Regions from separate parts of the Roseateles sp. P5_D6 genome, predicted to be linked through region 2. Evidence: predicted binding sites of a transcription regulator. Region 2 holds the regulator's gene; the other holds the start of a gene.
What was found. The regulator NrdR, encoded in region 2, represses ribonucleotide reductase genes. The targets are predictions, from matches to a motif close to CACNANATNTNGTG.
Positions count from the first base shown of each region.

Region 1: a site for NrdR is predicted at 2,325-2,338, ahead of ACXJKM_RS02090 (ribonucleoside-diphosphate reductase subunit alpha). Genes of this name have one in related genera too.

Region 1 covers NZ_JBFUMK010000002.1:3,012-7,419, reverse strand. Annotated here, with positions in the region: gene ACXJKM_RS02100 (sensor histidine kinase) at 1-643, shown strand, start outside; gene ACXJKM_RS02095 (sigma-54-dependent transcriptional regulator) at 640-2,088, shown strand; gene ACXJKM_RS02090 (ribonucleoside-diphosphate reductase subunit alpha) at 2,571-4,408, shown strand, end outside.
Region 2 covers NZ_JBFUMK010000008.1:33,652-38,059, forward strand. Annotated here, with positions in the region: gene ACXJKM_RS12550 (lytic transglycosylase domain-containing protein) at 220-1,071, shown strand; ZMP/ZTP riboswitch at 1,091-1,216, shown strand; gene glyA (serine hydroxymethyltransferase) at 1,276-2,529, shown strand; gene nrdR (transcriptional regulator NrdR) at 2,541-2,984, shown strand; gene ACXJKM_RS12565 (GspH/FimT family pseudopilin) at 3,142-3,693, shown strand; gene ACXJKM_RS12570 (type IV pilin protein) at 3,808-4,281, shown strand; gene ACXJKM_RS12575 (pilus assembly FimT family protein) at 4,284-4,408, shown strand, end outside.

The sequences.
Region 1 (4,408 bases), on a different contig from region 2:
CGAGATTCGCAACCCGCTGGCGGCCATCGCCCAGGCCAATGCCTTGCTGGCCGAGGACGTCGCCGGCGGGCGCGCCGAGCAGCTGACCAGGATGGTCGCCTCCAATGTGCAAAGGCTCAAGCGCCTGGTCGACGACGTCAGCGAGCTGGCGCCCGGCATGCAGCCCGACACCCAGCCGCTGGACGTCAGCCTGTTGGTACAGGAGACCTGTGAGGACTGGGCCCAGGTCAATGGCGTCGAGCCCGGTGCCCAGAGTCGCTTCCGGCTGCACATCGCCGCGCCTGGGCTGATGGGGCTGTTCGACGCCGAGCATCTGCGCCGCGTCCTGGTCAATCTGCTCGACAACGCGCACCGCCATGCCGAGCCTGGCGCGGGCGCGATCCAGGCGGCGCTGGACCGCCACGGCGATGCGCTGGACCTCGTCGTGCGCAGCGCGGGCGCGCCGGTGCCGCACGAGATCGAGCGCCATCTGTTCGAGCCTTTCTTCTCGACACGCAGCCGCGGTTCGGGCCTGGGCCTCTACATTTGCCGTGAACTGTGCGAGCGTCATGGCGCCCGCATCGACTACCGCCGCGCCACTGACGCGGCGGCCAACGAGTTCTGCGTTCGACTGCGCACGCCCCCATCTGCATCCTCTGCATGACTACTGCCACGCTCCCGCGCCTGCTGGTCGTCGACGACGAGCCCGATCTGCGCACGCTCTACGAGCTGACGTTGCTGCGTGAAGGCTATGAGATCGACAGTGCGGGCACGGTGGCAGAGGCGCTGGCGCATCTGCAGGCCCAGACCTACAGCGCCGTCATCACCGACATGAAGCTGCCCGACGGCTCGGGCCTGGCATTGCTGCGCTGGCTGGAGCAGGCCGGCCGACCCGAGAAGGCCATCGTCATCACGGCGTTCGGCTCGGCCGAGAACGCGGTGGAGGCCTTGAAGGCCGGCGCCTACGACTACCTGACCAAGCCGGTGGACCTGCGCCAGTTCCGCCTCGTCGTCGGTTCGGCACTGGGCCGCGTGGCGCCCGATCCCAGCCCGGCGGCGCAAGAAAAAAGCGTGGCAATGCCGGCGTCGGCGCTGCGCTTGGTGGGTGAATCACCGGCCATCCGCGCGGTTCGCTCGCTGATCGACAAGGTGGCGCGCAGCATGGCGCCGGTGCTGGTGCAGGGTGAATCCGGGACCGGCAAGGAGCTGGTGGCGCGGGCCATCCACGACCACGGCGTGCGCGCCGGGCAGGGCTTCATCGCCGTCAACTGCGGCGCCATTCCCGAGAACTTGCTGGAGGCCGAGTTCTTCGGCTACCGCAAGGGCGCGTTCACCGGTGCCAACGAGGACCGCGAGGGCTTCTTCCAGGCGGCGGATGGCGGCACGCTCTTCCTCGATGAGATCGGCGACCTGCCCCTGGCGATGCAAAGCAAGCTGCTGCGCGTCATCCAGGAGCGTTCGGTGCGGCCGGTCGGCGCCACCGCCGAGACGCCGATCAATGTGCGCATCCTCAGCGCGACGCACAAGGATCTGTCCGCCGAGGTGGCGGCGGGGCGCTTCCGCCAGGACTTGTTCTACCGCCTCAACGTCATCCAGATCCGCGTGCCGCCGCTGCGCGAGCGCCTGGAGGACCTGGGCCTGATCAGCGCCCGGGTGCTGACCCGCATCGCCCAGGACGCTGGCGTGTCACCAGCGCCACGACTGACGGTGGGTGCGCTGCAGACGCTGTCGCGCTATACCTTTCCCGGCAATGTGCGCGAGCTCGAGAACCTGCTGCACCGCGCGCTGGCGCTGGCGGGCGGTGAGTGGATCGACGCCGACGATCTTGGCCTGCCCGACACGCTGCTGGACGAGGACCGCAGCGAGTCGCAGTTCGCCGCGCTGGACACCCCCCTGGGGGCGGCACCAGTGGCCGAGGGCGTGTCCCTGCCCGAGGAATTGCCGTCGGACCTGGCGCGCTATCTCGACGAGGTCGAGCGCGCCATTCTGCTGCGAGCGCTGGAGCTGCACCGCTTCAACCGCACGGCCGCGGCAGCCAGCCTCGGGCTGTCGCTGCGCCAGATCCGCTACCGCATGGCGCGGCTTGCGATCTCGGCTGGTGACAGCTGAAAGAAAAACCTTCTCGGGATTTGCCCTGCTTGAATCTGCGGCGAGGCTATAGAGCGCTTGCTCGGACGCAGCGCTGGCGCGGCCTTGCGGCCCGCTTCGGCCCGCCAGCCCAGTGTTGATGCGGGTTGCCGGTTGCAAGCCCCGATCTGATCGGCCAAAGGCGCGCGCAGGGCATTTGTCCAGAGAAATCGCGGCCAGGGTTTGACACTAGCGGTAGTGCTTGAGGACGGCGGGGGCCATAGATATAGTGTTCCTTCGTGATATCCTGCTGAGCCAGTCGACCCCATGACCATCCCCTCGGATTCGCTGTTTGCAGTGGCTTGGCCACGGCAGCAAAGCGCCCGGGGACCAAGCCGAAACGCCGGCCTGGCAATGGAGCGGCAGGGACGAAATACCCCACTGAAGCACCGCACGATGCGCTGGCCCGACCTTCGGGTTGATGCCGCGCATTTGCCCGTCATTTCTCGATAAAGGATCCCCTCATGCTGCATGAAGCCGCCACGGGCCAGGCCACCTCCGCCTCGCTGTCGTCGCAGTCCCCGGTCGCGTTTGGATCCGACGCCACCGCCCCCAGCGCCCCTGCGTTGTCCGGCTATCAGGCCTACCAGATCATTCGCCGCAATGGCGCCGTGGTCTCGTTCGAGCCGAGCAAGATCGCCGTTGCGCTGATGAAGGCTTTCCTGGCCGTGCATGGCACCAGCGGCGCAGCCTCGGCCAGCGTGCGTGAGACGGTGGAGCAGCTGACCCAGAACGTCGTGCGCGCCCTGCTGCGCTCGCGTCCGAGTGGCGGTACCTTCCATATTGAAGATGTGCAGGACCAGGTCGAGCTGGGCCTGATGCGCAGCAGCAACCATGAAGTCGCCCGCGCCTACGTGCTGTATCGCGAGCGCCGCACGCAGGAGCGCGCCGCGCAGGGCGAGGCCACGCGCGCCGCCGAGCCGGTGGTGATGGTGGTGGACCGCGGCGAGCGCCGCCCGCTGGACCTGGGTGCGCTGAAGTCGCTGATCGCGTCGGCCTGCGAGAACCTCGGCGCCGACGTCAAGCCAGATCCGGTGCTGGCCGAGACCCAGCGCAATCTGTACGACGGCGTCGCCATCGACGAGGTCTACAAGGCCGCCATCCTGGCCGCGCGCACGCTGATCGAGAAGGACCCGGGCTACAGCCGCGCCACCGCGCGCCTGCTGCTGCACACGATCCGCCGCGAGATCCTCGGTGGCGAGGTGCTGCAGGGTGAGATGACCCAGCGCTACGCCGAGTACTTCCCCGGCTATATCAAGAAGGGCGTGAAGGCCGAACTGCTGGACGAGAAGCTGCAGCAGTACGACCTGGTCAAGCTGGGTGCGGCGCTCAAGCCCGAGCGCGACCTGCAGTTCGACTACCTCGGCCTGCAGACCCTGTACGACCGCTACTTCCTGCACATCGAAGAGCAGCGCATCGAGCTGCCTCAGGCCTTCTTCATGCGCGTGGCCATGGGCCTGGCCCTGGGCGAGATCGACCGCGAAGCCCGCGCCATCGAGTTCTATGAAGTGCTGTCGAGCTTCGACTTCATGTCCAGCACGCCGACGCTGTTCAACGCCGGCACGCGCCGCTCGCAGCTGTCGAGCTGCTACCTGACGACCGTCAGCGACGACCTCGACGGTATCTACGAGGCGCTGAAGGAGAACGCGCTGCTGAGCAAGTTCGCCGGCGGCCTGGGCAATGACTGGACCCCGGTGCGCGCGCTGGGCTCGCACATCAAGGGCACCAACGGCAAGAGCCAGGGCGTCGTGCCCTTCCTGAAGGTGGTCAACGACACGGCCGTCGCCGTGAACCAGGGCGGCAAGCGCAAGGGCGCCGTCTGCGCCTATCTGGAAACCTGGCACCTCGACATCGAGGAGTTCCTGGACCTGCGCAAGAACACCGGCGACGACCGCCGCCGCACGCACGACATGAACACGGCGAACTGGATTCCCGACCTGTTCATGCGCCGTGTGCTCGAAGGCGGTGACTGGACGCTGTTCAGCCCCAGCACCTGCCCGGACCTGCACGACCTGTTCGGCAAGCCTTTCGAAGTGGCCTACACGGCCTACGAGGCCAAGGCCGACCGCGGCGAGATCAAGCTCTTCAAGCGCATGCCGGCCAAGGACCTGTGGCGCAAGATGCTGTCGATGCTGTTCGAGACGGGCCACCCCTGGATCACGTTCAAGGACGCCTGCAATGTGCGCAGCCCGCAGCAGCACGTCGGCGTGGTGCACTCCAGCAACCTGTGCACCGAGATCACGCTGAACACCAACGACAGCGAGATCGCCGTCTGCAACCTCGGCTCCGTCAACCTGGCCCA
Region 2 (4,408 bases):
AACCAAAAGTAGTTTTGAAGAGGCAAAACAACCTTGACTGGTTATCTACGCCTCGTAAAATTCGTCGCTTCGGGTTTTTACTGAAGCCCAACCGGCCAGGTCCTCCGGGCACAGAGATGCCACAGACCAGAGCAATCGGCCGGGAAATTATCACCGTCGCCCCACCCAGACCGCTTCGCATCGAGGCAGCCTGAGGCGGGTTGCGGCACAAGGAGTCGAATGACGACACGTCAAGACCTGTTCAGCCTGGCTCGCCACACGCGGGATTCGGCGTCGCTGTTCGTCAAGGACATCGGCAACGGCCTGCTCGTGGTCAGCCACAACACACTGGCCCTGCTGGGGCTGGCCGTGGTGTCGGTGCTGCTGGTGTTCACGAGCCAGGCCGGCCTGCGTGAGAAAGTGGAATCCGCCACCCTCGGCTGGCTGAATGCGCGCCATGAAGCGCGTGCCGAGGCCGAGGGCAACACCCTGATGGCGTCGGCCGAGCCCGATGCCATTGCCCGCGCCACCGCCACCGACCCCCGCGAGCTGAGCCGCCAGCAGGCCGCCGTCGCCCATTGGCTGGCGCGCCGGTACAGCGTGGCGCCGGAACCCATCAGCCGCCTCGTGCAGGAAGCCTGGGCCGTGGGCCAGCGCGCCAAGGTCGAGCCAACGTTGATCCTGGCCATCATGGCCATCGAGTCGCGCTTCAACCCTTTTGCGCAGAGTGCCGTTGGCGCCCAGGGCCTGATGCAGGTCATGACCCGCGTGCACGACGACAAGTACGAAGCCTTCGGCGGCACGTTGGCGGCCTTCGATCCGGTCACCAATCTGCGCGTGGGCGTGCAGGTTTTGAAGGAATGCATCCAGCGCGCCGGCGGCCTGGAAGAGGGCCTGCGCTATTACGTCGGCGCGGCCAATCTGGCCGAGGACACAGGCTATGCGGGCCGCGTGCTGGCCGAGCACGACCTGCTGAAGGCGGTCGCGGCCGGCCGCACGGTGCCGACCATGACGACCGTCCGGCCGCTGGTGCGCGAAGCGGCGTCTGCCCCCTCGACCGGCGACTCCGCCCAGGTGGCCCTGCTGCGCTGAGGCGCGGCTGACATACACTGAGCATTCACGCGACTGGCGATCAGGGTCACTAGCTGACCTGAGGTGGGCCACCACCGGGGAGCGTGAGGCGGCTGTCCTCTGTCGACATGACAACCGCTATCAGCCGTTCGCCTGGGCAGCCTTGGGACATCACGCCTGCCGTGACCGCCGGGGATTCACCGCCTGACCTTCGGAAACACCAGCATGTTTGACCGCAACACCTCCACCCTCGCCTTGGTCGACCCCGAACTCTGGACCGCCGTCCAGAACGAGAACCGCCGCCAGGAAGACCACATCGAGCTGATCGCCAGCGAGAACTACACCTCGCCGGCCGTCATGCAGGCCCAGGGCAGCCAGCTGACCAACAAGTATGCCGAGGGCTACCCCGGCAAGCGCTACTACGGTGGCTGCGAGTACGTCGACGTCGTCGAGCAACTCGCCATCGATCGCCTGAAGCAGCTCTTCGGCGCCGAATTCGCCAACGTGCAGCCCAACTCCGGCTCGCAGGCCAACCAAGGCGCCTTCTTCGCGCTGCTGCAGCCGGGCGACACCATCATGGGCATGAGCCTGGCCGAAGGCGGCCACCTGACCCACGGCATGGCGCTGAACATGAGCGGCAAGTGGTTCAACGTCATCAGCTACGGCCTGGACGCCAATGAAGCGATCGACTACGACGCCATGGAAGCCCTGGCCCGCGAGAAGAAGCCCAAGCTGATCATCGCTGGCGCCTCGGCCTACTCGCTGCGCATCGACTTCGAGCGCTTCGGCAAGATCGCCAAGGAGATCGGCGCCTACTTCATGGTCGACATGGCGCACTACGCCGGCCTGATCGCCGCGGGCGTCTATCCCAACCCTCTGCCCCACGCCGACGTCGTCACGTCCACCACGCACAAGAGCCTGCGCGGCCCGCGCGGCGGCATCATCCTGACGAACGACGAGGCGATCGCCAAGAAGATCAACTCGGCCATCTTCCCCGGCATCCAGGGCGGCCCGCTGATGCACGTCATCGCCGGCAAAGCCGTGGCCTTCAAGGAAGCCCTGACGCCCGAGTTCAAGGTCTACCAGGAGCAGGTCGTCAAGAACGCCAAGGTGCTGGCCGACACGCTGATCGAGCGCGGCCTGCGCATCGTCTCCGGCGGCACGGAGAGCCACGTCATGCTGGTGGACCTGCGTCCCAAGAACCTGACGGGCAAGGAAGCCGAGGCCATCCTGGGCGCCGCCCACATGACCTGCAACAAGAACGGCATCCCCAACGACCCGCAAAAGCCCATGGTCACCAGCGGCATTCGCCTGGGCACGCCGGCCATGACGACGCGCGGCTTCAAGGAGGAGCAAGTTCGCCAGACGGCCCACCTGATCGCCGATGTGCTGGACAAGCCGCATGACGAGGCCAACCTGGCCGCCGTGCGCGAGAAGGTTGCGGCGCTGACGGCCGCCTTCCCGGTCTACCGCGGCTAAGTCGAGCCTCAATGCGCTGCCCGTTCTGCTCTCACACCGAAACCCAGGTCGCCGAGACCCGGGAGTCGGATGAGGGTGACGTCGTCCGGCGCCGGCGCCGCTGCCTGTCCTGCGACAAGCGCTTCACGACCTATGAGCGGGCTGACATTGCCATGCCCTCGGTCGTCAAGAAGGACGGGCGGCGCGCCGATTTCGACGCGTCCAAGCTGCGTGCCTCCATGCAGCTGGCCCTGCGCAAGCGGCCGGTCAGCGTCGAGCAGATCGATGCGGCCATCAACCGCATCGAGGAGAAGCTGCTCGCCAGCGGCGCCCGCGAGCTCGCGTCCACGCGACTGGGCGAGCTGGTCATGCGCGAGCTCAAGCGCATCGACAAGGTCGCCTACGTTCGATTTGCGTCGGTGTACCGCAGCTTCGAGGACGTCGACGAGTTCCGGCAGCTGATCCGCGAGATCTGATACCGGGTTGACCCTATCCCCCGGCGGGGGGAGATGAGGGGGAGACCAGGGGGATGGGGCACCCGCCATCCCTCTTCGTTCCGCCTTTGGGGGGAAAGACGCGGTGAGCCCCGCTTCCTAGAGTTCGTTCCATCAACAACGAACCCAGGGAAGCACCATGAACCGCACCGCCAACACCCGTCGCAGCAACCGTGGTTTCACGCTCGTGGAGCTCTGCGCCAGCGTCGGCATCTGCGCCGCCCTGCTCGGCCAGGCGGTCCCAGCCATGGGTACGATGCGCCAGCAGCAGCAACTGCGCGTCAGCGCGGACACCCTGGCCAGCGACCTGCGCCTGGCGCGCAGCGAAGCGGCCCGCCTGGGCGACTCGGTCTTCTTCCGCATCAGCGGCAAGGGCGCCAACGCCTGCTACGTGATGTACATCGGCGCCAAGGACGACTGCGATTGTGCTGGCGGCAAGGCCGCCTGCAAGAAGCCGAGCAGCCAGGTCATCAAGGCCGAGTGGCTGCCGACGACCCAGCCCGTGCGCCTCAGCAGCAACGCCGAGACGCTGCAATTCCAGTACCTCCAAGGCCTGGTCACCCAGGCCGGCAGCATTGATCTCAGCCTGAGCGGCGGCCAATCCATCCGCCAGGTCGTGGCGCTCACCGGCCGCGTGCGCAGCTGCTACGTGGGCACGAACAAAGTCAGCGGCATGCCCAAGTGCGCCTGAGGGCCGTTTCATTCGCCCCTTCATTCATGGTGGATGCCGACCAGCGGCGCAACTCGGCGGATGAGCGGCCAAGACGTTACCGATCGTTGTGACGTACTGCCAAAAAATCGGGCCATGTGTACTTGTTCCCGCCCGCGACGCCGTGGCTTCACCTTGATCGAGCTGATGGTCGCGCTGGCCATTGCCGGCATCCTCGCCGCGGTTGCCTATCCCGCCTACACCTCGCACATGCAGCGTGCCCGCCGCGCAGACGCCATCTCCGCACTGACCGCCGTCATGCAGGCGCAGGAGCGTTTCCGCAGCAATTCAGCCACCTACGCGTCGACCCTCAGCGCACTGAACTTGAACATTGCCAGCATCACGCCCCTTTACAGCGTCAGCCTCTCAGGCGTCGGCGCAACCCCGGGGTTTGACGTCGGCTACATCGCCACGGCAACCCCTATAGCTGGCGGCAAACAGGCGACGGATCTGACCTGCAAGACCCTGACGGTGACCCTGGTGGGTGCTACACCCCAGTACTCGGCGACAGGCGACCCCAGCAACAGCGGCACGAATCGCGACACCGGCTCTGAATGCTGGCCTCGATAGTCATGACAAACCCTGTCCATGCCCTGAAGGCCCGGATATCCGGCCTGACGCTGATCGAGATCATGGTGGCCGTGGCGGTTCTCGGCGTCATATTGGCGATGGCCATTCCCTCTATGGCCGACTTGCT